DNA from 2 places in the Pseudactinotalea sp. HY158 genome. Region 1 is predicted to be linked to the other one. Evidence: predicted binding sites of a transcription regulator. Region 1 holds the regulator's gene; the other holds the start of a gene.
What was found. The regulator LexA, encoded in region 1, represses DNA repair genes until DNA is damaged. The targets are predictions, from matches to a motif close to TCGAACANNTGTTCGA.
Positions count from the first base shown of each region.

Region 2: the regulator LexA is predicted to act here: its motif matches at 12,020-12,035, upstream of GCE65_RS14925 (HNH endonuclease signature motif containing protein).

Region 1 is NZ_CP045920.1:2,315,506-2,329,728, forward strand. Features, by position in the region: gene dinB (DNA polymerase IV) at 1-430, opposite strand, end outside; gene GCE65_RS10225 (SAV_6107 family HEPN domain-containing protein) at 427-882, opposite strand; gene GCE65_RS10230 (spermidine synthase) at 1,160-1,951, shown strand; gene GCE65_RS10235 (cold-shock protein) at 2,107-2,310, opposite strand; gene GCE65_RS10240 (proteasome assembly chaperone family protein) at 2,546-3,502, opposite strand; gene GCE65_RS10245 (hypothetical protein) at 3,707-5,200, shown strand; gene GCE65_RS17100 (hypothetical protein) at 5,164-5,937, shown strand; gene serA (phosphoglycerate dehydrogenase) at 6,005-7,231, shown strand; gene GCE65_RS16275 (DUF5302 domain-containing protein) at 7,318-7,494, opposite strand; gene mgrA (L-glyceraldehyde 3-phosphate reductase) at 7,698-8,738, shown strand; gene nrdR (transcriptional regulator NrdR) at 8,771-9,241, opposite strand; gene GCE65_RS16280 (LysM peptidoglycan-binding domain-containing protein) at 9,405-10,001, opposite strand; gene lexA (transcriptional repressor LexA) at 10,519-11,223, shown strand; gene GCE65_RS10275 (ATP-dependent DNA helicase) at 11,279-13,276, opposite strand; gene GCE65_RS10280 (LacI family DNA-binding transcriptional regulator) at 13,496-14,223, shown strand, end outside.
Region 2 is NZ_CP045920.1:3,366,522-3,380,744, reverse strand. Features, by position in the region: gene fbaA (class II fructose-bisphosphate aldolase) at 1-277, shown strand, start outside; gene GCE65_RS14985 (PadR family transcriptional regulator) at 582-911, shown strand; gene GCE65_RS14980 (DUF1048 domain-containing protein) at 914-1,282, shown strand; gene GCE65_RS14975 (ABC transporter ATP-binding protein) at 1,279-2,094, shown strand; gene GCE65_RS14970 (ABC transporter permease) at 2,091-2,852, shown strand; gene GCE65_RS14965 (hypothetical protein) at 3,279-3,953, shown strand; gene GCE65_RS14960 (lipoyl domain-containing protein) at 4,070-4,300, opposite strand; gene GCE65_RS14955 (alpha-ketoacid dehydrogenase subunit beta) at 4,300-5,331, opposite strand; gene GCE65_RS14950 (thiamine pyrophosphate-dependent dehydrogenase E1 component subunit alpha) at 5,328-6,362, opposite strand; gene GCE65_RS14945 (IclR family transcriptional regulator) at 6,582-7,307, opposite strand; gene GCE65_RS14940 (ISL3 family transposase) at 7,518-8,843, opposite strand; gene GCE65_RS14935 (IS3 family transposase) at 8,976-9,860, opposite strand; gene GCE65_RS16340 (transposase) at 9,857-10,177, opposite strand; gene GCE65_RS14925 (HNH endonuclease signature motif containing protein) at 10,285-11,979, opposite strand; gene GCE65_RS14920 (universal stress protein) at 12,480-13,430, shown strand; gene GCE65_RS14915 (DUF503 domain-containing protein) at 13,579-13,875, opposite strand.

The sequences.
Region 1 (14,223 bases):
GGATGAGCCGGCTGATCCGACTGGGGCCGCCGATCCGCCGCCGCGCGCCGGAGACGTCGAGGAAGGCCTCGTCGATCGAGACCGGTTCGATCACGGGGGTGATGTCCCCGAGGATCTGCATGACCGACCGCGAGACCTCCCGGTAGCGGGCGTGATCGGGGCGGATGACGATCGCCCGGGGGGCGAGGATCCGGGCCCGGCGCATCGGCATCGCCGACCGCACCCCGAGGGCGCGCGCCTCGTACGTGGCCGAGAGCACGACGCCCCGGTGTTCCCCGCCGACGATGACCGGTAGCCCGCGCAACTCGGGGCGGTCGATCAGCTCGACCGCAGCGAAGAACGCGTCCATGTCGACGTGCAGGATCGGGGCGGAGGAGTCGTCCTCGCCCCAGTCGCGGCGCACGCCCGCGGCGCGGGGGGAGCGGCTCACGAGGCCTTCGCCGCCCCGTGGCCGTCGCGGGCGAAGGCCCGCCCGAACCGATCCGCACTCGGGGCCATCGTCCACGGCACGAGCGTCGCCGCCCGGCCGTCGAGCTCGCGCTCGACGGCGGCGACGAACTCGCCGGCGGCGGCCAGGGCCGCGGCGGCCCGCCCCGGCGGGAGCGAGTCGAGCTGCCCGGACTCGATGCCCGCGCGGATGGGCGCTCCCGCCGCGAATCGCTCCGCCCAGGGCTCCCACGGCCCGCCGCGCTCGGCCAGCTGCTCCCACACGCTGCGCAGGCGCCGCCGTCCCGTGGCAGAACTGCCCGCCGTCACGGCGGCCGCCGCCCGCAGCGCGGCCATGTGGGCGTGGAGGAAGATCTCGGTGTCGGCCCGCGCCCGCGCGGCGTCGTCGAGTTCGCCGTGGGCCCGGGTGAGTTGCCGATGCGCTGCGATGGTCATGATGCCCTCCCGACACCAGTATCGAACATCCGTTTGAACGAGTCAAGGGTTCCGGAGCGATCGGCCCCACCGGCCCGACCTACCCGATCAGCCCGAGCCACCCGATCGGCCCGAGCCACCCGATCGGCCCGAGCCACCCGATCGGCCCGATCGGCCCGGCGGCTAGGCTGCCCACGTGCCCCGTCGGTCGTCGTCCTCATCCCGCTCCCGTCGCTCCGGTTCGGCTGCCCGCGCCCGCCGCACGCCCCAGGGAGCGGACGGCTGGCCGGAGGGGCCCGTGGCCACCTCGTGCACCACCGTAGAACTGGCCTACGACATCGAACGCACGCAGGTGACCGTGCTCCTCGGCGGGGTCGAGAGCTCGCACCTCAACCTGCTCGACCCGGCCGACCTCACCTTCGAGTACATGCAGCACATGCAGGCGGTGATCCGCGCGGCCTTCCCGCCGGCGGGCCCGGGCGGCGCCCCGCGGCTGCGCGCGCTGCACCTGGGGGCCGCCGGTTGCGCCATGGCCCGCGCGATCGAGGCCGAATGGCCCGACTCGCGGCAGCTCGCCGTTGAGATCGACGGCCTGCTCGCGCAGTACATGCGGGAATGGTTCGAGCTGCCCCGGGCGCCACGGCTGCGGATCCGTGTGGGCGATGCGCGCGCGGCGGTCGACTCCCCGGGCCCCGCGCGCTATGAGGTCGTCCTGCGCGACGCCTTCGCCGATCGGGTCGTTCCCCAGCACCTGCGCACGGTGGAGTTCACACGTGCGGTCGCCGCCCGGCTGACCGAGGACGGAATCTACCTGGCCAACGTCGCCGACCGCCCACCCCTGCCGGTCGCGCGCCGGGAGGCCGCCACGCTGGCCGCGGTGTTCGCCCACGTCGGGATCGTCGCCGAGCCGGCCATCCTGCGCGGGCGCCGTTACGGCAACGTCGTGCTCGTCGGCTCCCACCGCCCGCTCCCCGACACCGCGGCGCGGCTCCTGCGCTCCATGCCCGTGGCGGCCCGCCTGGTCACCGGCCCGCAGGCGCTCGACTTCCTCGCCGGTCACCGCCCGTTCGAGGACCCGCCCGCCCCCTGAGCCGCCTCGGCCCCGAGTCGCCCGAGTCGCGAACGTTCGCCGGAGTCGCCGACGTCACCGCAGCCGCCGGGACCGCCGGAGCCGGGGACTCGTCGTCCATGAGAAACGACGACGGGCCCGTGACCAACCGGTCACGGGCCCGCCTCACGCCTGGATCAGACGGCGCGAACGCTCTCCGCCTGCGGGCCCTTGGGGCCCTGGGTGATGTCGAACTCCACGCGCTGAGCCTCCTCGAGCGAGCGGTAGCCGTCGCTCTCGATCGCCGAGTAGTGCACGAAGACGTCGTCCCCGCCACCATCCTGGGCGATGAAGCCGTAGCCCTTTTCAGCGTTGAACCACTTGACGGTTCCCTGTGCCATGTTGCTGTGTCCTTCCGGGACTTTCTGTCGAGACGGACCGTGTGTCCGTCTCGCGGTGCCGCATTGCCTCGCCCACGTCGTGCTTTGGGTGATTATCCCGGGTGCTACGTAAGAGAAACTGGTGCAACTGCGGGACAGTCTTGCATGGACGCCGCGTGATCGCCACTATCGCGACGGGCGGCACACCGAACCGCCCACCAGGTGGACACCCGGATGCCGGGCCGAACGGCCCACCTCACTCCGCCGCCGGCCCCTGTGGCCCGAACTCGTCGCCGGAGTCGGTCTCGGACTCGTGGCCGGCGAGGAAGGCCTCGACCTGGGCCGCGATGTCGTCGGCGCTGGGCACGTCGACCGGCGCGGGCAGGGGGTGGCGCCCCTCGGCGACGGCCCGCTGGGCGTGCTCGTCGTAGTTGCGTTCGAGCGCATGGACGACGCCGCTCACCTCCGCCGATTCGCCCACCTGGCGGTCGATCTCCTCGAGCACCCGCACGCCCTCGGCCTCGAGGTCGCCGAGGGGCAGCGACAGGTCGCCGGCGCGCGAGACCTGCCGCAGGAGCTCGGCCGCCGCCTGCGGGAACTCGGTCTGGGCGAGGTAGTGGGGCACGTTGACGGAGATCCCGAGCGCGTCGCGGCCGCGGCGCCCCAACTCGTACTCGAGCAGCGCGGAGACCGAGGCGGGCACCTGGACCGAGCCGATGAAGTTCGGGTGATCGGCGATGAGGTCGCGCCGGGTCGCGTGGGCCGTCACGGTGAGCGGGCGCGTGTGCGGGACCCCCATCGGGATGCCGTGCATGCCGATGGTCAGCCGCACCCCGAAGTCGTCGACGATCGCCTCGACGGCGTCGACGAAGGAGTCCCACTGCAGGTCGGGCTCGGGCCCGTGCAGGAGAAGCAGCGGCTCACCCTCGTCGTCACGGAGCAGGTCGACCACGAGCTCGGGCCGGTCGTAGTCGGTGAAGGCGCCGTTCTCGAACATCATCGCCGGGCGGCGAGAGCGGTAGTCGAGCAGCTCGTCCACACGGAACGTGGCGACGCGCTCGCCGCCGAGGGTCGCGGTCAGGTGGTCGGCGGCCTGCTGACCCGCCTGGCCCGCGTCGAAGGCGCCCTGGAACGCGTGCACGAGCACGGCGACGGCCTCGGCCGGCTCCTCGGAGCGGACGAACAGATCACGGGGGTTGCGCGGGTTGCTCATATCGGGTATCACCTCGCTGGTCACAACACGTGGACGGCCTGGGACATTCCCCGCCCGTCGCCGCCCGGTGCGGGCCACGTCACACCCGCGCACGTGCCTGCTGGCGGACTTCCGGGCTCGATCCCGGCCCGCCGGATGGATAATAGACGGTCCGCCCCTGGCGGCGGAATTCCGGCCTCCCCTGCGCGTAAAGGACCCGTGATCGTGTCGGCTGCCGCTGATCCCCGACCCACGCCCACCCCCCTGACCGACGAACAGCTCCACCTCGACGAGGTCTACCTCCGGCTCGACGAACTGCGCGCCCACACCCGCGGCCGGCTCGCCCACGTGCGCCGCGAGGGCCCGAGCGGCTCGCCGCAGAACCGGAGCGAACGCGACGCCTTCGCCACCCTCTACGAGGACCGGCTGGCACAGCTCGAATCCGTCGAGGAGCGGCTCGTGTTCGGCCGGCTCGACCTGACCGACGGCGAGGAGCGCTACGTGGGCCGGATCGGCCTCTCGGACGCCGAGCACTCCCAACTGCTCACCGACTGGCGCGCGCCGGCGGCCGAGCCGTTCTATCAGGCGACCGCCGCCCACCCCGGCGGTGTGGTCCTGCGCCGACACATCCAGACGCGGCTGCGCTCCGTGGTCTCGATCGAGGACGACGTGCTCGACCTCGACGCCGTGACCGACCCCTCGCAGGTGGCCGGCCAGGGAGCCCTCCTGGCGGCCCTGGCCCAGCACCGCACCGGCCGGATGGGCGACATCGTGGCGACGATCCAGGCGGAGCAGGACGCGATCATCCGCTCCGACTCGGCCGGCGTGCTCGTGGTTCAGGGCGGACCGGGCACCGGGAAGACCGCGGTCGCCCTGCACCGGGCGGCCTACCTGCTCTACGCCCACCGCGAGCGGCTCGAACGCTCCGGGGTGCTCGTGATCGGGCCGACGCCGGTGTTCCTGCGCTATATCGAACAGGTGCTGCCCGCCCTCGGGGAGACGGGGGTCGTCTCGATGACGATCGCCGGCCTGCTCCCGGACGTGACCGCCACGGGCACGGAGCCGGACGAGATCGCCACGATCAAGGGCCGGGGCGTGTGGGCCCGGATCCTGCCGCGCGCCGTGCGGGCCCGGCAGCGGGTGCTCTCGGAGCGGCCGCTGCGCGTGGCCCGGGAGACCCTCACCCTGCGCCCGGCCGACCTGCGCACCGCGCAGGCGAAGGCACGCCGCACCGGCAAGCCCCACAACGAGGCCCGGGTGACGTTCGTGCGGCACATGCTCACCGCGCTCGCGCAGCAGTACGCGCAGGCCCTCGGCGAGGAGGTGGGCGAGGCCGACTGGGCGGAGCTGACCGAGGAGGTGCGCTCCGCGCGGGACGTGCGGGTCGCACTCAACCTCGCCTGGATGCCGCTCACCCCCGCCTCCCTCCTGCGGGATCTGTACACGAAGCCGCACCGGCTGCTCGAGGCCGCCCCCGAACTCGGCGCGCGCACCCGGGCCCGGCTCGCCTGGCCGGCCGATCGCGTGCCCGGCCCGGGCGGCGAGTGGCCGAGTGGACCCCCGCGGACGTGCCGCTCCTCGACGAGCTGGCCGAGCTCCTCGGGGCCGACGACTCCCTCGACCGTGAACACTCGCGCCGGGAGGCCGCCCGGCGGGCGGAGGCGGTGGCCTATGCGCAGGAGATGCTCAGCGCCTCGGGCGCCGGCGGCGGCATGGTGAGCGCCGAGATGCTCGCCGACCGATTCGACGGGGGCGCCGCCGTGGGCTCCCTCGCCGACCGGGCCCGCGCAGACCGGCAATGGACCTACGGGCACGTCGTCATCGACGAGGCGCAGGAGCTGTCGGCGATGGCCTGGCGTGCCGTGCTGCGGCGCAATCCGTCCCGGTCGATGACCGTGGTCGGCGACGTGGCCCAGACCTCCACCGCCGCCGGTGCCCGCAGCTGGGGCGAGGCGCTCGACTCCCGCCTGCGCGACGGCTGGCGGCTCGAGACGCTGAGCGTCAACTACCGCACCCCGGCCTCGATCATGGCGGCGGCCCACGCGGTGGCCGCGGCGGCCGACCCCGCCCATCCCCCCGCCACGCTCACCTCCGCCCGAGACGTCGAGGGGGCGCTGCGTCGTCATCACGCCCTCGACGCCCCCGCCACCACGGCCGCGGTGGTCGCGGCGATCCCCGCGGACACCGGCGCGATCGCGGTCATCGCGCCCGCCACACTCGTGGCGGACGTGGCCCGGACGCTCGGTGTGAGTCTCGACGGCGACCTGCGCGACCCTGTGGTGGTGCTCACTCCCGGGCAGGCGAAGGGCCTCGAATTCGATCACGTCGTGCTGGTGGAGCCGGCCCGGATCCAGCGGGAGGGGCACGGGCCGGGCGACCTGTATGTGGCGATGACGCGGCCGACCCGGCACCTCGACGTCGTCCACAGCGAGGAGCTGCCGGCCGGGCTCGCCTGACCGGCGGGGCGCGAGCGGGCGCCGTCCACTGCGTGATATCCGTTTGGTCCGATCGGCGGGATGGGTCATGATAGACGACGTGGTCAAGGCACTCCTTCTCGAAAGCATCCATCCGTTCGCGCGGGAATCCCTCGAAAAGGCCGGGGTGGAGGTGACCACCGCCAAGGGGGCGCTCGACGAGGACGAGCTCATCTCGGCACTGTCCGGGGTGCAGCTCCTCGGTATCCGGTCGAAGACGCACCTGACGTCGCGCGTGATCGCCGAGTCGCCCGACCTGCTCGCGGTCGGCGCGTTCTGCATCGGCACGAACCAGATCGACCTGCAGGCCGCGGCCGAGGCCGGCGTCGCCGCGTTCAACGCCCCGTTCTCGAACACCCGCTCCGTGGTCGAGCTGGCGCTCTCGGAGATCATCGCGCTGACCCGCCGCCTGACCGAGAAGGACAAGGCGCTGCACGCCGGCGTCTGGGACAAGTCCGCCACGGGCTCGCACGAGGTGCGCGGGCGCACCCTGGGCATCGTGGGCTACGGCAACATCGGCACCCAGCTGTCCGTCGTGGCCGAGGCGCTCGGCATGCGCGTCATCTTCTACGACACGGCCGAGAAGCTCGCCCTGGGCAACGCCCGGCGGATGACCTCGCTGGAGGACCTGCTCGCCGAGGCGGACGTGGTCACGCTCCACGTCGACGGCCGCCCGGGCAATGCCGGGATGTTCGGCCCGCCGCAGTTCCGCGGGATGAAGGACGGCTCGATCTTCCTCAACCTCTCCCGCGGGTTCCTCGTGGACTACGCGTACCTGCGCGAGGAGATCCTCTCCGGCCGACTCGCGGGCGCGGCGGTCGACGTCTTCCCGACCGAGCCGAAGGTGCAGGGCGACGCGTTCGACTCGGAGCTGCGCGACCTGCCCAACGTCATCCTCACCCCGCACGTGGGCGGCTCGACCGAGGAGGCGCAGGCCGATATCGGCAAGTTCGTCTCGGCGAAGCTGCGCGACTACTTCACGCTGGGCACCACGAACCTCTCCGTCAACGTGCCGGCGCTCGTGCTCGAGACCCCGCGGGGGTCGAACGTGCGCGTGACGCACCTGCACCGCAACGTTCCCGGCGTGCTGGCCGGCATCAACCAGGTGCTCTCGACCGCGGGCGCGAACATCGAGTCCCAGGTGCTCGGGACCGTGGGCCACCTCGGCTACGCGGTGACCGACGTCTCCTCCCGGCTCGCGGCCGAGGCCGTGGCGGGCATGGAGCAGATCGACGGCACCATCCGGGTGCGCGTGCTCACCCCCGCCGGCGCCTGAGTCGCCCGGAGCGGACACACACAGCGGGGACGCCCGACCACCCGGGGGGTGGCCAGGCGTCCCCGCTGGTCTGCGGCAGGTGGCGCTCAGCCGGACTTGCGGCGGAACATCCGCCTCCCCTCGGCGCCGGTCACCTCCGAGCCGTGGATCGACCCGGTGTTGGAGCGGCCGTCGGCCCGCGCATGCTCGGTCTCCTTCTTCCGTTCGAGCGCTGCGCGCATCTTCGCCTTCGCGTCGGCGTATTCGTCCTGGTTCTCAGCCATCTGAGCCTCCTAGTGACCTGTCTGTACCGGGGTCCGGCTGACCCACTCCCCCCAGCTTGCCAAGGACGGTCGCGGCTGCCCAGCTTATTGACGGCGTGGCCCGCGTCGGCCCGGCCGCGCCCGGGTCGGCCGGGACCGGATCGGACCGGATCGGCCCGGATCACTCGGGGCCCACCCCCGATCGGTGCCGATAGGGTCGGGGCATGTACACCCCCGCAGCTGATCGATATGACCGGATGCCCATGCGTCGCGCCGGACGCAGCGGCTTGGACCTCCCAGCGATCTCGCTGGGCCTGTGGCAGAACTTCGGCGACAACACGCCGCTGCAGCGCCAGCGCGACATCATCCTGCACGCGATCGACCAGGGGATCACGCAGATCGACCTGGCGAACAACTACGGACCGCCGCCGGGGTCGGCCGAGCGCAACTTCGCCCGAGTGCTCCACTCGGACCTCGCCGGCCTGCGCGACCAGCTCGTCGTCACGACGAAGGCCGGGTACGACATGTGGCCCGGGCCCTACGGCCAATGGGGCTCCCGCAAGTACCTGCTCGCCTCGCTCGACGCCTCCCTCGACCGACTCGGCCTGCCGTACGTCGACATCTTCTACAGTCACCGATTCGATCCGAACACGCCGCTGCGGGAGACGATGGGGGCCCTCAAGACCGCGGTCGACTCGGGCCGGGCGCTGTACGCGGGGATCTCCTCGTACTCGGCGACCCGCACTCGCGAGGCCCTGGCCGTCTGTGCCGACATCGGCCTCGACCTGCTCGTGCACCAGCCGTCCTACTCGATGCTCAATCGCTGGATCGAGGAGCCCGACACCTCGGGCGAGAGCGTCCTCGACGTGCTCGGGTCGGCGGGCATGGGCTCGGTCGTGTTCTCCCCGCTGGCACAGGGACTGCTCACCGGAAAGTACCTGCACGGAGTCCCGGAGGGCTCTCGGGCCGCGCGGCACGGTTCGCTCCGCTCCGAGCATCTCAGCGAGCAGAATCTGACGGCGATCCGTTCACTCCACGAGGTGGCTCAGGCGCGCGGCCAGAGCCTGGCGCAGATGGCGATCGCCTGGGTGCTCCGCGACCCGCGCGTGACCACCGCCCTCGTGGGCGCCTCGAGCGTGGAGCAGCTGAGCGACACGCTCGGTGCGCTGGCGAACCTGGACTTCACGGCGGACGAACTCGAGCGCATCGACCGCTTCGCGCGCGACGGCGACATCAACATCTGGGCCCGCTCGAGCGACGCCTGAGGGCGTCACCGCCGCGCTGCGGCGAGAGCCGATCAGGGGGTCTCGGGCGCGGGCTCGTCTCGTTCTCGTCGCAGCGTGGAGATCGCGTCCTCGAAGTCCGTGAGGGAGCTGAAGCCCTGGTAGACGCTGGCGAAGCGCAGGTAGGCCACCTCGTCGAGATCCCGGAGCGGGCCGAGGATCGTCAGGCCGACCTCGTGCGCGTCGATCTCCGCGGCCCCCGTGCTGCGCACCGCCTCCTCCACCTGCTGGGCGAGCAGCGCGAACTGATCCTCGCTCACCGGGCGGCCCTGGCAGGCCTTCCGCACGCCGGCGATGACCTTGTCACGACTGAACGGCTCGACCGCGCCGGAGCGCTTCATCACCGACAGGCTCGTCGTCTCGAGCGTGGTGAAACGCCGACCGCAGTTGGGGCATTGACGCCTGCGCCGAATCGAGGAGCCGTCCTCGGCGGTTCGCGAATCGACGACTCGCGAGTCGGGGTGTCGACAGAATGGGCAATGCACCCGTGCACCATCCCTTCGAATCACATATCTGTAACTCCGGGAAACGCTACGGGTTCCACCCCGCCGGTGCAAGTGGAGTTCCGCCCCGCCGGTGCACGTCGGGCTCCGCCCCCGGTGCACGTCGGGCTCCGCCCCGCCGGTGCACGTGGCCGCGGTGGCATGCTCAGCCCGCCGCCACGGGGACGAGGAGGCTCTGGCCGCCGGTGAGGGCGGAACCGTCGAGGGAGTTGAGCGCGCGGATCTCCTCCATGAGCGGCCGCAGGTCCGCGCCCGGCTCGGCCACGGCGCCGGCGATCTGCCAGAGACTCTCGCCGGACTCGACCGTGACGACGTCGGTCGCCGCGGGCACGTCTCCGCCGGACTGCACGAGGCCACCCACGAGCGATCCGAGTCCGACCGCCAGGGCGAACCCGGCGCCGACCAGGACCCGCTGGCCGCGGACGGTCAGCTGGGAGAAGCTCCGCCGGCGCGCGGGGCTCGCCGCGACGGAGTGCGTGGCTACCGAGTGCGTGGCTACCGAGTGCGTGGCTGCCGCATGTGACAGCGACCGCGGCGCAGACGAGGGCACCCGCGCCGGAGCCCGCGTAAGCGTCGGCGTCGGCTCGATCCGGCCGACCGGCCGGTTGACGATGCGGCCGACGGGCCGGGAGACCACGAGCGAGAGCGCCTCTCCCACGTGCTGGTGGAGCCCGGTCCGAACGGCCGGGGCGGCCTCACGTCGAGGCTCGACGGGCGCCCGGGTCGGGAGCGGGGTGGTCACGGGTGCGGTCGCGGGGACGGTGGTGGAACGATGCGGGAGCGACCGGATCGGGAGCCGGGCGGCGACATCGCCCGCTCCGCTCCCGCGGCCGGGAGCACGGTCCTCGGCCCGCTCCGGCGATTCGCTCCATTCGGGCAGGAGCACCATGTGGGCCCGGCGGGAGCGGCGCGCGGGGTCGGTCGGGCGGGGTCCCCGCTGCGGGACTGCGGCGGGGAGTGGGCGGCCGGCACGGTGGGGCTTCGTTGAAGCTAGAACACTCATCGTCGTTCCTCTCGAACGTCCGTTCGTCGTACGCTTGTACGAAGATAACAGGAAGCCCGGCCGATGTCGACACGCGGTTCGAACATATGTTTGGCGAACCGGTGTCTGCGGCCGTAGGCTGATCAACATCACGACCAAGCTGAGCACCGACCACCGACATCCGATCGACCCGTTCGGATCTCCGGCGCCGGGAGGTTCGCGGCGTGGCCACGCCCCGGTCCCGGGCCCCCGGCCGGAACGGAACGAAGGAGAGTCCATGAGCCCCACCGCCGAGACCGGGCGCCCCGCCGCCGATCTGACCGAACGGCAGGCGCGGATCATGGCGTGCATCCGCGACTCCCTGAGCGAACGCGGCTACCCGCCCACGATGCGCGAGATCGGCGAGGCCGTGGGACTCGCCAGCCCGTCGTCCGTCAAGTATCAGCTCCAGGTGCTCGAGGAGAAGGGTCTCCTCCGACGCGACCCGATCGCGACCCGGGCGATCGAGCTCATCGATCCCGACGGTTCCGTCGGCACGGACGCGGCGGACGCCCCCTCGACCGAGGGCGCGCCGACCTTCGCCACGAACGAGGGCGCCGTGACGGTCGAGCCCTCCTTCGTGCCGGTCGTGGGACGAATCGCGGCGGGCGGGCCGATCCTGGCCGAGCAGGCCATCGACGACGTCTTCCCCCTGCCGAAGCAGCTCGTCGGCGACGGCGAACTCTTCCTTCTCAAGGTGGTGGGCGACTCGATGATCGAGGCCGCCATCTGCGAGGACGACTGGGTCGTGGTCCGGTCACAGTCCGTGGCCGAGAACGGCGAGATCGTCGCCGCCATGATCGACGGCGAGGCCACGGTCAAGACGCTGCGGCACGCGGACGACGGCCGCTGGCTCCACCCGGCGAACCCGAACTACTCCCCCATCGACGGCACCCACGCGGTCATCCTCGGGCGCGTCGTCGCGGTTCTGCGCGCACTCTAGCCGCCCGTTTCTTCGCGCCGGCCCCCCCGCTCCTGCTGGGGCGCGGGGACGAGGCTCAGGAGCCCTCGCGCAGCCGGGTGAGGGCGGCCCGCACGAGCGCAGGGTCGGTCGTGGGCCACAGCGGAGGCAGGGACGCCGCGAGGAAGCTGCCGTAGCGGGCGGTCGCGAGCCGCGGGTCCAGGACCGCCACGACGCCGCGGTCACCCACCCCCCGGATGAGCCGACCGGCCCCCTGGGCGAGCAGGAGGGCTGCGTGCGCGGCCGCCACCTGCATGAAGCCGTTGCCGCCGCGGGCCTTGACGGCGTCGGAACGCGCCGACATGACCGGGTCGTCCGGCCGCGGGAACGGGATGCGGTCCATGAGCACGAGTCGGCACGTGTCCCCCGGCACGTCGACCCCCTGCCACAGGGTGAGCGTGCCGAAGAGGCAACTGGCGTCGTCCTCGATGAATCGACGCACGAGCGAGCCGATGGAGTCCTCGCCCTGGACGAGGATCGGCACCTCGAGCCGTTCGCGCATGACCTCGGCCACGGCCTCGGCGGCCCGGCGCGAGGAGAACAGGCCGAGCGTGCGCCCGCCGGCCGCCGTGATCAGCTCGGCCACCTCGTCGAGGAGCTGGTCGCTCGGGCCCTCTCGCCCCGGTGGCGGCAGGTGCTTGGCCACGTAGACGATGCCCTGGGCGCGGTAGTCGAACGGCGAGGCGACCTCGATTCCCTCGTAGTCGCCGGCGAGGCCGATCATGGCGGCCACCGGCTCGAACCGCCCGCCGAGGGTGAGAGTGGCGGAGGTGCACACGACCGCCTTCTCCCCGAGCAGCTCCCCCGCGATCCGCCCCGCGACCTCGAGCGGGGCGACCATGATCCGGGGAGCCTCGCCGGCCTGTCGGGGCGCCTCGCACCAGACCACATCACGGTTCTCGGCGATCGAGTCCGACAGGAGTCGGTCGGTCACCTCGGCGAGTTCGACGAGGGCGGAGCGGGCCATGAGCGTGCCACCCTGGTCGCCCTTCCCCGCGCCGCGACTCTCCCGCAACGCGGTGAGCACCTCGCGGGTGCCGGCGTCGATCGCGCGGGCCGCCGCGTTCACCTCGATCGGCAGCCCGCGGGGCCATCGGCCCGGCTGCGCGTGGGCCAGCGCCTCCCGCAGGGCCGCGGCCCCCTCGTCGAGGGCGGTCGTCGCCAGGCCCGCGTGTCGGCGCGCGAGCCGGGCGACCCGCTCGACCGCCGCTCCGGAGAGCTCGACCGTCGCCTGGGAGGTGACCCGGGACGGCAGTTCGTGCGCCTCGTCGATGATGAGCACATCGTGCTCCGGCAGGGCGCGCGGGGAGCCCGAGGCCGCGACCCCGAGCATGGCGTGGTTCGTGATCACGACGTCGGCCTCCCGCGATCGCCTGCGCGCCGCCTCGGGGAAGCACTCGTCGAGGAGTGGGCACTTCTGACCGAGGCACTCGAGCGCGCTGATCGAGACCTGCCGCCAGGCCCGGTCGCTCACGCCCGCGGGCAGGTCGTCGCGATCCCCGGTCTCGCTCGTGGCGGCCCAGTCGCGCAGCCGGAGCACCTGGGCGGCGAGGCCGCTCCGCTCCCGGCCGCCCTCGCCCGGGTCCGACTCCCCGGCGGGCGGCGCATGGTCCTCCGCCCGCAGGCCCTCGCTCGAGAACAGCGCCTCCTCCTCATCGGGGTAGCCGCCGGCGAGCTTGTGCTTGCACAGGTAGTTGTGCCATCCCTTGAGGAGCGCCACCTCGGGTGCGCGGCCGGCCGCGGCGGTGACGACCGGCTCGAGCCGCGGGAGGTCGACCCCGACGATCTGTCGTTGGAGCGCCAGGGTCGCCGTGGACACGACGGCCCGCTCCCCGGTCCGGATCGTGTGCAGCAGCGTCGGCAGCAGGTAGGCGATGGACTTCCCGGTGCCGGTGCCCGCCTGTACGAGCAGCCGGCCGCCCCCGGCGACGGCGGCCGAGACCGCCCGGGCCATCTCGTGCTGGCCCTCCCGCCGGGATCCGGCCATCGCCGAGACGACGGAGTCGAGCACCTCGTCCACGTCTGCGCCACTCACCCGCCCATCCTCCCAGGTTCGCGGTCGGCGCGAACGTGCGTCCACGGATCGTCCCCGCCGGGGGCCCAAGAGCGTTAGGATGTCCTGTTAACGATGTCAATCGCTTGATTCCGGCCATCTCGCCACCTGGCTCCGGTCGGAGCACACCAGAAAGGATCGTCCGCCATGACGACTGCCGGGCCCTCCCACTCACGTCGACGGGGCACGTCGCGGCCCACGATGCACGATGTCGCTGCATTCGCGGGCGTGAGCCACAAGACGGTCTCCCGGGTAGTCAACGGTGATCCCTACGTCAGTGACGACATGCTAGCGCGCGTGACCGCCGCGATCGATGCCGTCGGGTATCGCCGCAACGAGTTCGCGCGCCAGCTGCGCCAGGGCTCCACGAACACGATCTCGTTCGTCATGGAGGACGTCTCCGACCCGTTCTACTCGGTGGTCACCCGTGCCGCGGAGGAGGTCGCCGCGGCACGCGAGGTCTTCCTCGTCGCGGCCTCCTCCGAGGGGGATCCCGCCCGCGCCGTCGGGCTCGTCAACACCTTCAACGGCCGCCAGGTCGAGGGACAGCTCCTCACCCCGACCGAGGGCATCGAGTCGGAGGGGTTGGCGACCGAGCTGCGCATGGGCGCCCCGCTCGTGTTCATCGACCGGCCGGTGCGCGGGCTCGAGGCCGACACGGTGCTCGCCGACAACGCGGGCGGCACCCGCCTGGCCACCGAGCACCTCCTCGCCCACGGCCACCGGCGGATCGCCTACCTCGGCGACAACCCGTCCCTGTACACCGCGCGGGAGCGCGCCTCCGGCTACCGCGCCGCCCTCGAGGCCGCAGGCGCCGGCGTCGACGAGCGCCTCATCCACCTCGGCACCCCGAACGTGGCGGAGGTCGACGCCGTGCTGGCCCGGTTGCTCGACCTCGATCCGGCTCCCACGGCGCTCATCACGGGCAA
Region 2 (14,223 bases), 1.1 Mb from region 1:
CCACGGCGGCTCCGGCTCCTCGGCCGAGGAGATCGCCGAGGCGGTCGACAACGGTGTGATCAAGATGAACGTCGACACCGACACCCAGTACGCGTTCACCCGCCCCGTGGTGACGCACATGTTCAAGAACTACGACGGCGTGCTCAAGATCGACGGCGAGGTCGGCAACAAGAAGGCCTACGACCCGCGCGCCTGGGGCAAGCTGGCCGAGGCCGGCATGGCCGCCCGGATCGTCGAGGCGTGCCGGCAGCTGCGGAGCGCGGGCACGAAGGCCTGACGCTCACCGAAAGCGCCTGAGGGCGGGTACCCCGTGGTGGGGTGCCCGCCCTCAATGCGTGGGGACGACGCAGCTCGGCCGCCGTGGGCGGGCGCGCCCCGCGTGGGTGGCCGGGCGTGGACGGCCCCGTGTGGGTGGCCGGGCGTGGGTGGTCGGCGTGAGTGGCCGGGCCGGCCGATGGATCGGGCGGGCGGCCGTGGATGGGCGCAGGTGGCGCAGCGTCGAGCACGGGGGCTTGTCGCGGCCGGTACTCAGCGATACTATCTACCAGTAGTCATTATCGCTGAGTAGTAAGCGGGGTTCGATGAACGGGCAGCTGACCGAGATGCTCAAGGGCATCCTCGAGGGAATCGTGCTCGCGATCCTCTCCGGGCGGCCCGCGCACGGGTACGACATCACGGCCGAGCTGCGCGAGCGCGGCTTCGAGGACATCGCCGAGGGCACGATCTACGCACTGCTCGTGCGGGTCGAACGCCGCGGTCTCGTGGACGTCGAGAAGGTCCCCTCGGAGAAGGGGCCGCCGCGCAAGGTCTACTCGCTCAACGCACGGGGGCGCGACTACCTCGAAGAGTTCTGGAGGACGTGGAGCTTCCTCTCGGACCGGCTCGACCAGCTCCACGAAGGAGAGCGGTGACCATGGCCGCACGGTGGATCGAGGTGCTCACGGGGCCCCTCGAACAGAAGAAGCAGTACCGGGTGTACAAGGACCGCGTCGCGGCCCTGCCCGAGCCGTACCGGGCCACGGTGCGGGCGTTCGAGCGCTACCTCATGCGCTTCGGCGGCGTGACCGACGGCGACACCCTCGTGCGGATGCTCGAGGACTTCGCCGACCTGTGGGAGCGGGCCGCGATCGATCACGCGCCGATCGTCGCGATCGTCGGGGACGACCCGGTCGAATTCGCGGAGACCTTCACGCTCGCCTACGGCGGTGCCCGCTGGATCGACAAGGAGCGGGCCCGCCTCCAGGCGGCGGTCGACGACGCGACGCGGGCGTGGCGGCCATGACCGCGGCGATGATCGAGGCGAGCGGCCTCGAGAAGTCCTACGGCGACGTCCCTGTGCTCCGCGGCGTGGACCTCACGCTCGAGCGGGGCGGCATCCTCGCCCTGCTCGGCCCCAACGGCGCGGGAAAGACGACGCTCGTGAGCATCCTGTCGACCCTCATCCGGTACGACGCGGGGCGGGCGAGCGTGGCCGGGTTCGACGTGGGCGCCGAGCCGGGCCGGGTGCGTGAGGCCATCAGCCTCATCGGCCAGTTCGCGGCGGTGGACGGCGTGCTCACCGGGCGGGAGAACCTCGTGCTCGTGGCCCGGCTGCGGCACCTGCCGAACCCCGGGGCCATCGCCGCGGGCCTGCTCGAGCGGTTCTCGCTCACCGGCGCCGCCGACCGGCGGGCGGCCACCTACTCCGGCGGGATGCGCCGCCGGCTCGACCTCGCGATGAGCCTCATCGGGGACCCGCCCGTCGTGTTCCTCGACGAGCCCACCACCGGTCTCGACCCCCAGGCCCGGCTCGAGGTGTGGGAGGCGATCCGAGCCCTCGCCGGCCGCGGCACCACCGTGCTCCTCACGACCCAGGACCTGGCCGAGGCCGAGCAGCTCGCCGACCGCATCGCGATCCTGCACGAGGGAACGATCATCCGGGAGGGCTCCCTCGCCGAGCTCCGGGCGCTCCTGCCGGCCGCCACCGTCGAGTACGTCGAGCGCCGACCCTCCCTCGAGGAGATCTTCTTCGCCCTGATCGGGCAGGGCTCGAGTGTCGGCCCGGGCGAGGCCGCGACCGAGCCCGCCCACGCGCCGGAGGGAGGCGCGTCATGACCCACGCCCTCGGCGACACCGCCGTGCTCACCGGCCGGTCGCTGCGCCACATCCTGCGCAGCCCCGACACGATCATCACCACGGCCGTCATGCCGGTCGGGATCATGCTGCTGTTCGTCTACGTGCTCGGCGGCGCCCTCGAGACCGGCGCCGCCGCGTCCTACGTCGAGTACCTGCTGCCCGGCGTGCTGCTCATGACCATCGCGTTCGGGGTCGCCTACACGGCCTACCGGCTCTTCCTCGACCTGCAGGGCGGGATCCTCGAACGGTTCCGCTCGATGCCGATCTCGCGCTCGAGCGTGCTCTGGGCGCCCGTGCTCACCTCGGTCGCCGCCAACCTCGCCTCGCTCGTGCTCGTCACGGGAGTCGCCCTGCTCATGGGCTTTCGTACCGGCGCCTCGATCGGGGCGTGGTTGGCGATCGTGGGCATCCTCGTGCTCGTCACGGTCGCGCTCACGTGGATCGCCGTGATCGCCGGGCTCTCGGCCAAGACGGTCGACGGTGCGAGCGCGTTCAGCTACCCGATCGTCCTGCTCGCCTTCGTCAGCTCCGCGTTCGTGCCGACCGAGTCGATGCCCGCCCCGGTCGCGTGGTTCGCCCAGCATCAGCCGGTGACGGCGGTCGCCGACTCGCTCCGCGCGCTGTTCGCGCAGCAGAGCGTCGGCGGGGAGATCTGGACGGCGCTCGCCTGGCTCGTCGCTCTGACCGCACTCGCCTCCCTCCTCGCCGCCCGGCTGTACCGGCGACGCTCGCGTTAGTCGATCCGAGCGATCGGCCGGCCCTGGACCACCGCCTCGCCTTCCGCCACGAGCAGGTGCACGGTGCCCGCGTGCTCGGTCAAGAGTGACTGCCTGAGATCCGTAGAGTCGCGCAGGTTGGGCAGGGTGCGCGCTCGGTGTTGGTGCTCACCGCCGATCGGGCATCTCATGGGATCGGAGCAGGCGCCGTAGCCAGCTGTCTCAGGATGCATCTGACTATCGCGTACAGGGCGACAAGCGGCGACCGTCGACGAACCGAATCGGCGATGGTGATTCCCGGTACTGTCCCGTTCATGATCAGCGGAGTCCCCGGCTTGGCGGGAGCATCTCCCGCCGCGATCTATCTCGCGCTACTCCGGTGTCAAGCGCGTCACTCCACCCAGGTCAGCGGTGGGCGCGCGCAATTGCTGAAGCCTCATGGTACGGATGTCGACCGCGACCAATCACCTGGCCGGGTGCCTCATGAGTAGGTTGATCACCCTGGTCGCAGAGGAGCGAGGTTCGGCGATCCGGGCATTCGTCGACGAATCATCGACGGTCCGCACTCCGGAGCGTCAGGAGTACTTGGTCTGTGCGGCACTCCTCCAGGCAGATGAGTGTGACGCAGTTCGTGACGAACTGAAGAAGCTGCTGCTCCCTGGACAGATCAAGCTCCATTGGAGCGATGAGAGTGACCGGCGCAAGCGCAAGATCGTTGCCGCCGTCTCCAGCCTCCACCCCATGAACGTTGTCGTTAGGCCCCTCGATGTGCGCACGCGAAGGATCGAGCGGTATCGGCGGAAGTGCCTCGAAGCCGTCTACTACGAGATGAGCGAGATGGACGTGAACGACCTGATCCTCGAGACCCGAACCCCCACCCAGGACGGGCAGGATCGTGCGCACATCGTTGCACTTCAGGGGCAAGGTCTGGACCGGTCGTTGCGGATCCAGCACCAGCGCGGTGGCGATGAGCCACTGCTCTGGATCCCCGATGCGGTCCTTGGAGCCATAAACGCCGATGCGCGGGGCGAAGCCAGGCACCTGGAGGAGCTGGCGGACACGCTGCTCATCCACAAGCACACGGCGGATTCGCTTGCCACCGGGGAAAGCGAAAGGCCCTAGATCCAGTCGTCCGGCTGGGGTTCTAAGGCCTTCTTCCTGACCCGTCGTAACGGGAGGCACTCCCAATCGTACTGTCGACCGGCGGCTCGTGCAATCGTACGAGCCGCCGACCTCATCTAGTCGATCCGGGCGATCGGCCGGCCCTGGACCACCGCCTCGCCTTCCGCCACGAGCAGGTGCACGGTGCCCGCCGACGGGGCCGTGACCTCGGCGTCCACCTTGTCGACCTGGGCGTCGGCGAGGAGCTGGCCCGCGGCGACCTGCTCGCCGTCGCCGACGTACCACGTCGCGAGCACGCCCTCGGTGTCCGGATTCTCCCGGCTCAGCTCCGGGAACGTGACCTCCATCAGTCGAGCACCTCCCGGATCGCGGCCTCGATCCGCTCCGGGCGGGGGAGCGCGGCGTACTCGAGCCCGTGGGCGTACGGGATCGGCAGGTCAGGGAGCGCGACCCGGCGCACGGGCGCCTTGAGCAGCCCGGGATCGACGTCCGTGATGGTGGCGGCGACCTCCCCGGAGAGCCCGAAGGAGAGGTAGTCCTCGTCGACGACCACGAGCCGGCCGGTCTTGGCGACCGAGGCGAGGATCGCCTCCCGGTCGAGTGGGACGATCGAGCGCAGGTCGATCACCTCGACGCTCGTGCCCTCGCCGGCGAGCTTCTCCGCGACGTCGAGCGCGTGATGCACCGAGAGGGACAGCGTGACGACGGTGATGTCGGTCCCCTCCCGCGGGATGGCCGCCCGCCCGATCGGAACGATGTGCTCGCCGTCGGGCACGGGCCCGATGGAGCGGGGGTTCTTCGCCATCCACGGCAGCCCCATGACGCCCTTGTGGAACATGTACACGACCGGTGAGTCGTCGCGGATCGCGGCGGTCATGAGGCCCTTGGCGTCCGCCGGATTCGAGGGCGCCACGACCTTCATACCGGGCAGGTGCGCGAACGTGCCCCACAGGGTCTGGGAATGCTGGCCGCCGTCGGCATAGCCGCCACCGACGGCCGCCGTGAGCACCATCGGCACTGTGACGTTCCCGCCGGAGAAGTAGTGGATCTTGGCCATGTGGTTGTAGATCTGGTCGAGGCACACGCCCACGAAATCGGCGAACATGAGCTCGACGATCGGGCGCATCCCCTCGACGGCGGCGCCGATGCCCAGGCCGATGAACGCCGTCTCGGAGATGGGGGTGTCGATGATGCGGCTCGGCCCGAATCGCTCGAGCAGGCCGGTCGTCGAGCCGAAGATGCCGCCGTAGGCGCCGACGTCCTCGCCCATGTAGAACACCTCGGAGTTCACCTCCATCTCGGCCGCGATGGCCTCGACCATCGCCTTGGAGGTGTTGAGACGGCGGGTGGGCGCCGAGCTCGTGTCGGCGGCGGTCATCGTGTGGCCTCCTCGGCGAAGACGTACTTGTGCACGTCGGCGGGGTCGGGTATCGGGCTGGACTTGGCGTAGTCGATCGCCGCCTCGACGACGTCGGTTGCGTCGGCGTAGGCCTGCTTGACGGAGATGTCGTCGAGGATTCCGGCGTCGCGCAGCCGCTGTTCGTAGCGGGGCAGTGGATCGTGCTCGGGCACCGTGTCGAGGTCGGGTCGGTAGCCCTGGGCGTCGCCCTCGAAGTGGCCCCAGAGGCGCAGGGTGCGGATCTCGAGCAGGCTCGGACCCTCGCCGGCGCGCGCGCGGGCGACGGCGCGACCCGCAGCCGCGTGGACGGCGTCGACGTCATTGCCCTCGATCGTCTCGCCGGGGATGCCGTAGCCGGCGGCCCGTACGGCGTTCGAGGGCACCGACGTGGAGGCGCTGCGGGGCACCGAGATGCCCCAGTCGTTGTCCTCGATCACGAAGATGACGGGCAGCGTCCACAACGCGGCGAGGTTGAGGGATTCGTGGAACGCGCCCGAGTTCGCGGCCCCCTCTCCCATGACGGCGACGGCGACGGCGTCGGTGCCCCGGCGCTGAAAGGCGAACGCCTGCCCGAGCGCCGGGGGGAGTCCCTCGGCCACGATGCCCGAGCAGGAGAAGTGCACCGCGGGATCGAAGAGGTGCATGTGGCCGCCGCGGCCCCGTCCCAGGCCGTCCTCCCGGCCGAAGATCTCCGCCGTCATGCGGTCGAGGTCGACGCCCTTGGCGATGGCGAGATGGTGTGGCCGGTGCGTCGCGGTCAGGGCGTCATCGGGTCTCAGGTGGGCGCAGACCCCGGCCGCGACGGGTTCCTGGCCCGCGGACAGGTGCATCTCGCCGGGCACCAGTCCCTTGCCGATATCGAAGCCCGGCCCCTTGTCGGCGTGATACTCCCGCAGGATCGCCTCCTCGTAGGTGCGGGAGAGCACCATCGTGGTGAAGAGGTCCCGGCGGACGTCATCGGGAGGCGGATCCGAGGGCGGCGGGGGAGGTGAAGCGACCTGCGACGACATGGGTGCCTCCTTCGGCAGACGTGTATCCCTCCACTGTGAGGAGGATCACGCGCGGGCGCAAGGGGTCGGATTTCACATGGTCATAATCTGCTGGGCTGGACCCGTGGGGCGGCCGGGCCGGGTCGCCCGATGACCCTCGGTGATGCCCGAGGCCGCCCGAGGCCGTGGGCTGGTGGGTGGCGGCTCGGGGCTGCGCGCAGGCCGGCGGTGGAGACGGCGTCAGGCGGCGGTGTCGAGGGCGATGCGGGTGGCGGCCCGGCGCATCCTGACGGCATGGCGACCGAGGTCGCCTGCCCGTGTCGCGGGCAGCGAGATCGCGACGGCGGCGGTCCAGCTCGTCGACGGCACCGGGAGCGCGAGGCAGCTCGTGCCGACGGCGTACTCCTGGTTGTCCACGGCGAATTCGGCATGGGTGACTTCGTTCAGGAGCCGCCGCGGGTTCGTGATCGTGTGTGGCGTGAGGTCGGCGAGCCGGTGACGGCCGAGGTATTCGCTCCGCTGTGCCGGCGCCATGGCACGCAGGATCGCCTTCCCGAGTGCTGTCGCATGGGCCGCCTCGTGCAGGCCTACCCACAGGTCGACCCGCGGTGTGGTCGGGTCGTCGATGATGTCGACGATCCAGATCTCCTCACCTCGCAGGGCCGCCAGGTAGGCGGCGGCGCCGGAATCGTTGTGGAGGTCGGTGAGTGCTTCCCGGGCGCGGCGTGCGTCGATTCCGGTCGGGCTCCGGAGCGCATAGACCTCGCTCCCGAGCACGTAGCCGCCCTGGAAGCAGGCGAGGTAGCCCTCGTGCACGAGTGTGCGCAGCAGGTGATAGGTGGTGCTCAGCGGCACGGTCGTGCGTCGAGCGAGCTGCTTCGCCGTCAGTGGCACGACCGAAGTCCCGACCGCGTCGAGCAGGCTGAGAGCGCGGACGACCGAGTGGATCAGAGTGGGCTTCGTCAACCGAACCTCCGAAGGCGAGTCTATTCATCGAGTCCATCCCGTGTCGCGGTCCCGACGCGACTCACCTGAAAGGTCCGGGAACGCCGGCGCGCCTCACGGAGGGACGCCCGCGTAGCAGCCGGTGTTCGGACCGCGAGGTTCCGGGTGAGGTCGGCTGTGGCCGTCCAGGAGCATGCTCGTGCGGCGTGGAGTGTTCCCGCTTTAGTGGCTCTACGCGGTTCGTGGTGAAAGGCCTGCTGTGATTGGTGTTCGCGCTGCTGCTCGAGCGGCGCTGGCCAGGAGTATACGGGCCTTGTAGTTGGCGGAGTTCCTGAATCCGCGGCCGGTGCGTTTGATGTTCTTGATCGTGGTGTTCGCGGCTTCGACCTTCGCGGTCGTGGCGCCGGTGACGATGAGGACTTCGATGGCCTCCCACCAGGTCACGATGGTCTCGTAGAGGCGGTCGGTCTCGGCCATGTTCGCGGTCTGGACGTAGTGACCCAGTCTCATCCGCTCTTGCCACGCCTGGGCGAGGGTATCAGCGCCGAGGAGGCGGCGGAGCTGCTCCTTGACGCCCCACGCGGCGGAGAGCTCATCCGTGGGGTCATCGTCGGTGAAGACCTTCTCCAGCCTGGCCCAGCCACGCGGGGACAGCGTATCGGCGCCCCGCAGCAGCAGCATCCGGTGTGCCCAGGACGCGTCGCTCTTGCGCCCGCGGCGGCCGTGCTGGTCTCGGGCGAGGCGCTGGCGGACCTTGGTGAGCATGTCGCCTGCGAGTTTGACGAGGTGGAACTTGTCGACCGAGACCGCGGCGTGGGGCAGGTGCTCGCGCAGGGCCTTACGGAACGCGGCCGAGGGGTCGATCGCGACGACCTCGATACGGTCCCGCCATGACTGTGGGCGGGCGCTGAGCCACGCGCCCACGCCCGTGCTGTCGCGGCCATCGACGATGCCCAGGACCTGTCCTGTGGCCAGGTCGACCAGGGTCGTCATCCACGGCTCGAACCGGCGCCAGGCCCCGTGCTCATCACGGAAGAACCGCACGGACCGGTACCGGTGCTCATCGATGCCCAAGCGCGTCACGACCCAGTCGTCGGCGGCGGGTAGGACGAGCGCCGCGGCAGCCAGCGCCGATTGGACCAGCCACCATGAGACCCCGTGAGCGCGGGCAACCTCGCTGGCGGCTCGACCGGAGTCGACCACCGCGGCCACGACCTGATTCTTCAGCCGCGTAGTGGACCGGGCGAACCTGGGGACCTGGATGGTGGACTCGGCGAACGTGCCACGCCCGCACAGCTCTTCCCGGCAGAACCAGCGCCGCTTGGCCCACCACACCTCGACCGCACCCGCGATCGGCAGATCACGCAGACGCTGCCGGCGCCGGGAATGGATCTTCACCGCGATCACACCACACGCCGGGCAGCCAGGCGGGGCGAGTGACTCGATCACGACCCGACGGCCTCCGCCGGGAAGATCGATCGCGTCGATGACACGGTAGTCAGACAGATTGAAGATCGTGCTCGCAGCATCACGCTGCGAGCCAGTAAACTCGTCCATAGCTCGTGGTCCTCTGCTCTTGTGGATGTCTCGCAACACCCATCACAGCAGGACCACGAGCCCTCACACGCCTACGACGCGCGGGCCACTTTCACCACGAACCACGAAGAGCCGCTTTAGTAGACAGGCGAATTAGGCTGCCAATTCGTTGATGTTCCTATATCCTAGTTCATATTCTGTGGGTGTCAAGTATCCGAGAGTCGAGTGCCGACGGATGGTGTTGTAGTAGTTCGTGATCCAGTCGATGGTCGCTTTGCGGAGTCGTGTGAGGTTCGGCCAGGGGCGGGTGTGGATGAGTTCCTTCTTGTAGGTCGCGAAGAATGATTCCGAGACTGCGTTGTCGTAGCAAACACCGGTCCTGCCCAGGGAGCGGCGGATATTGTGGTCTTCACAGTATTTGGCGAAGGCGGTGGAGGTGTATTGCGTTCCGCGGTCACTGTGGAATATGACACCGGCGGGTGGCTTCCGGGTCTTGAGTGCCATGTCGAGGGCGTCGGTGACCAGGTCGGTGCGCATGTGGTCCTCGATCGCCCAGCCGACCAGGGCGCGTGAGTGCAGGTCGATGACGGTGGCCAGGTAGGCCCACCCTTCCCACGTCTTGACGTACGTAATGTCGCCGCACCAGCGGGTATCGGCCTCCTCGGCGGTGAACGAGCGCCCGATCAGGTCTGGTGCCGGCACCGGCCCCTGACCGGGGACCGTCGTGCGCTTCCACGCCCGGGGGTGGCGTCCCTGCAGGCCGGCGGCCTGCATCAACCGGTGCACTCGCTTGAGGCCGACGCGGTGACCGGCCGCAGCCAGCCCGGCCCGGACCCGGCGCACTCCCGGGTTCCCGCGGGCGCTGGCGTAGATCCCGGCGATGAGGACGCTGAGGCGCTCGTCGTAGACGGCCCGGTCGCTCAGCGGCGCATCACGCCACTTGTAGTAGCCCGCCCGCGACACCCCCAGCTGCCGGCACATGAACGCCACCGGGTACTCCTGCTGATCAGCCCAGTCCGCGATCGCAGCAAACTTCACTGCTGTTCGCTCGCGAACCAGGTCGCCACTTTTTTTGCGAAACTCACCTGCATCTGCAACTGAGCATTCTCCGCCTTCACGTTCTTGTAGTCCTGCCGCAGCCGGATCAATTCAGCCCGCTCGGACTCGGACAACGACGCATCCGCACCCAGGGCCGCCTCCCGCGTATCTCGTTCCTTCTTCACCCATTTCCCTAACGTCATCTCGTGCACGTCGATATTCCGTGCGACCTCGGCGATAGACCGCTGCTCGTCCAACACGAACGCGACCGCGCTGGCCTTGTACTCATCCGTGAAACTCCGGCGAGTCGATCCCACTGTACTGCCTCCCTTGTCCACGGCAGCTAACCCAACTGTCCACCAAACCGGGGACGGTCCAGCGTTGATGTCGCGGGTGGTATCGGTGCGGCTGAATCCTTGGTTGCTCAGGTGGTTCTGGGTTCTCCGGGCGGGTTGGTGGTGGTGCCGCGGTGGCTGTGGGGGGTCGCGGTGAGGGGGTGGCCGTGGCGGTCGGTGAAGGTCCAGGTGCCGCTGCGGCGGGTGATGGTGATCTCGCGTTGGTGGACGAGGTCGTGGTGGTGCCAACACAGCAGGATGCCCTGGGCGGTCGAGGTGGTGCCGTTGTGTTGCCACCACCATCGGGAGTGGTGGATCTCGCCGTAGCCGGGTGGTTCGTCGCACGCCGGGTATTGGCAGTGACGGTCTCGGGCGATGATTCCGCGGACCTGGTTGGCGGGGAAGATGCGTTTCTCGCGGCCGACGTCCAGGATCGTGGAGTCGGGTCCGAAGACGACGCGGGAGAGTTGGGAGCCGCATGCCAGGCGGGCCAGGAGCCCGGGCGCCAGTGGGGTGCCGTCGGGGAACGTCGCCGGTTCCAGGCCGCGGAGGGCCTCGTAGTCGAGACCGGTGGCCAGGGAATACTCGCCGTGGTCGCCGTGGTCGCCGTGGTCGCCGTGGTCGCCGTCGTCAGCGGGGTCGGCGGAGTGAGCGGCGTCGCCGTGGGGTTCGGCGGGGTCGCCGTGGGGCTCGGCGGATTCGGCGTGGGGTTCGGCGGGGTCGGCGTGGTGTTCGGCGGGTTGGTCGGGGTGGTGTGTCGTGGTGAGGGCGCGGAGGGTGTTCCAGGGGACGGTGACGGTCAGGTGGGGGCGGATGCGGGCGGAGGTGCCGTGGGTGCCGGTGTCGAGGGATTCGCGGGCGAGGCCGGTCAGGGCGGCGGCGCGGCGTTGGTTCGGGGTGCGTTGATCGTCTTGGCTCTTGCGGCCCATGTGGGCGGTCAGGGCTGTGTCCAGGGCCTGTCCGGAGGTGGTGGTGAGCCAGCCGGTGAGGTGGTAGCCGCCGGTGGTGGGGGCCAGGGAGAGTTCTTCCTTGCCGGTGTCCTCGCGCCAGGCGCGGTCGGCGGCCTCGGGGTCGGTGCGGATGGCCCAGGCGGCGACGAGTTTGGCGAATCGGTCGGCGTCGAGGGTCTGGGCGTGGGTGAGGAGGAAGGTCTCGCCGAGGTCGGGGTCGGTGAGTTGGTCTCGTAGTCGCTGGGTGCGGGTCGCGTCGCGGGCGAGGATGCGCAGGTGGTCGGTGCCGATCCGGCCGTGGGCCAGGGCGGTGGCGGTGGCGGGCAGGTGGTCGCGCAGGGCGCGTGATTCACGTACGCGGCGGGAGGTGGCCCCGGCGGCGGCGCCGGAGTGGTTCCGGAGCCAGGAGGTGAAGGTCCGGGCTCCCTGCAGTGCCCAGGATCCGTCGGCCTCGACCGCGGACAGGGCCCCGGCCCGGGCGCCCTCGAGTCGTCGTTGGGCCTGTTCGAGCTGGTCGACCAGCTCGATCACCATCGGTGCGGGAAGGTCCGCCCAGGACGTCTGGGCGAGCACCTCCAGGCCCTCGAGCACCGCCCCGGCCGCCGCCACCGTCGTGCCTGCTGCACCGGCCGCATCCGCGGTCGTGCCTGCTGCGCCGGCCGCTGTCACCGCTGCGCCGGCCGTGCTGCCGGCCGCATCCGCGCGGGCGGTATTGCCTGGCCCGGCCACGCGGGCCGCGCCGATCTCGCCGGCGGCGTCGTCGGCACCGGCCCCGATGCCCTCGCCGGGCGTGCTGCCGCCTCGAGCGGGCTGGGTGGGCTGTGGCTCCGACATCCTCATTCACCTCCGATGGTGGCTGATGACCCCATCGTACTAGAACGCATGTTCGATAACAAGGGGTTGGGGGCGGGCTCATCGGAATGAATCGCTCGCCCGTGGTGCCGGGAACGCTGCGAGCGTCGGCCCCGGCGCGGATGCCCCGGCGCGGATGCCCCGGCGCGGATGCCCCGCGCGGACACCGCTGTGCGGACGTCGCAGGTGCGGATATGCGCGGATGTCGCCGGTGTGGGCACCCCTGCGGGGCGCCGGTGCGGGTGCCGCGGGAGCGGCGCTACGGGAGGCCCCGGCCGGCGTCCTCCCGGACGCGCCGAACGGCACGTGTCGGACCGCCGCCGATCCCTCGCCTGGGCCTTCACAGTTCCTGCGTGCCGCCGCCGGTGCACGGGCGGGATCGCCGCCCGTCGAGTACCCTGGGGCCCAGCTCCTCGGCGATGAGACCCGGCATTCGCCGGCCCAGGGCCAGGAGTCCAACAATGACGTGGAGGTAGCAGGCGATGGTCGGTGCACAGGGCAAGGTCGTCGTCGGCTTCGACGCGTCGGACGAGAGCCGGGTCGCGTTGCAGTGGGCCATCGCCGTGGCGAACCGGCGGCAGGTGCCGCTCCTGGTGGTCCATGCCACGGGGCTCGAGGATCCGGGCCCCACGGTCTATCGCGCGGGCGTGGCCGTGATGTCGCAGCGGCGCGCCCAGGAGATCGCCGAGGACGGCGCGGCCATCGCGCGTCGGGAGGCCACGGTCGAGGTCGAGGCGGCCGGGGTCGAACGCGGCGCCGTCGCCGCGCTCGTCGACTACTCCGACGGCGCCGAACTGATCGTCGTGGGCAACCGCGGTCGGGGCCGGCTGCGCGGGGCGCTGCTGGGATCCGTCGCCTTCGACGTGACCACGCACGCCCGGTGCCCGGTCGCCGTGGTGCGCGGGTCGCTGCGGCCGCTGCCCTCGGCCGACATCCCCATCGTGGTGGGGATCGACGGCTCCGAGAACGGCGAAACCGCCCTCGATGAGGCCGCCCGCCTCGCCGCGGCGACCCAGTCCTACCTGCGGATCGCCGTCGCGTGGAGCACCCCGGGCCGGAATCTGTGGCGGAGTTCCTTCACCCACCACGAGGACGACGCCCGCGAGGGCGAAGGCGCCTCGGACAACCCGTGGACTAACAAGGCCCACGCCGAGAACGAGCAGGCGGACCGCCCCGCCACCGATGTCCCCGAGAGTGCCAGCGCCCTGGCGGAGCGTGCCGCCGAGCACGTCTCGTCGGCCCATCCCGGTCTCCGGGTCGAGCTCGTCGTCGCCGAGGGGCGGGCGGAGGAGGTCATCGTCGATGCGGCCGACGGCGCGAGCCTCATCGTGGTCGGAGCGCGCGGCCGCGGCGACTTCGCGAGCCTCATGCTCGGATCGGTGAGTCGCGACGTGATCCAGCACGCCGAATGCGCGGTGTACGTGGTGCGTTGAGCAGGGACGGCGCCCGCTCACTCGTCATCGTCGAGTATGGACGGCGCCTGCTCGCCCGTCCTTGTCGACTTGGGACGGCGGCCGGGCGCCCTGCGTTGTCGAGTGCGGACGGCGGCCGGTCGCCCTCGGTCCAGGAGTCGCGGCGGCTCTACTCGTCGTCGGTGTTGAAGAGGCGGCGTCGGGCGCTGAGCAGCTCGGTCTCGGGCCGTGCGGCCACGAGCCGTTCGAGGTGGTCGATCACCTCGACCACGTGGCCGGCGTCCGCGGCGCAGGCGGCGGCCCCGACGAGTGCGCGCCGGTGCAGGTCCAGGTGGCCCACCTCGGCGACGCTCACCTCGAAGCGCCGCCGCACCTCCGCGATGAGGGGCCGCACCACCGACCGCTTCTCCTTGAGTGAGTGCACGTCGCCGAGCAGCAGGTCGAATTCGATCGCACCGATCCACATGCAGTCAGCATCGCATCCGAGGCATCGCCGCGCCGGCCGATGGGACCGGCCGAAGTGGTGCCGACCGATGGGGCCGGTCGACGTGGTGCCGGCTGAAGCGGTGCCGGCGGATGGGGCCGGCCGAAGTGGTGCCGACGGGTGGGCGCGCCCGAGGCTCCGTCGACGAATGGGCGCGCTCGAACCGGCGCTGGCTGAAGCGGTGCCGGCTGATGGGGCCGGTCGACGTGGTGCCGGCCTATGGGGCCGGTCGAAGCGGTGCCGGCCGATGGGGCCGGCCGAAGCAGCGCCGGCCGATGGGGCCGGCCGGAGCGGTGCCGGCGGATGGGACCGGTCGGAGCGGTGCCGGTC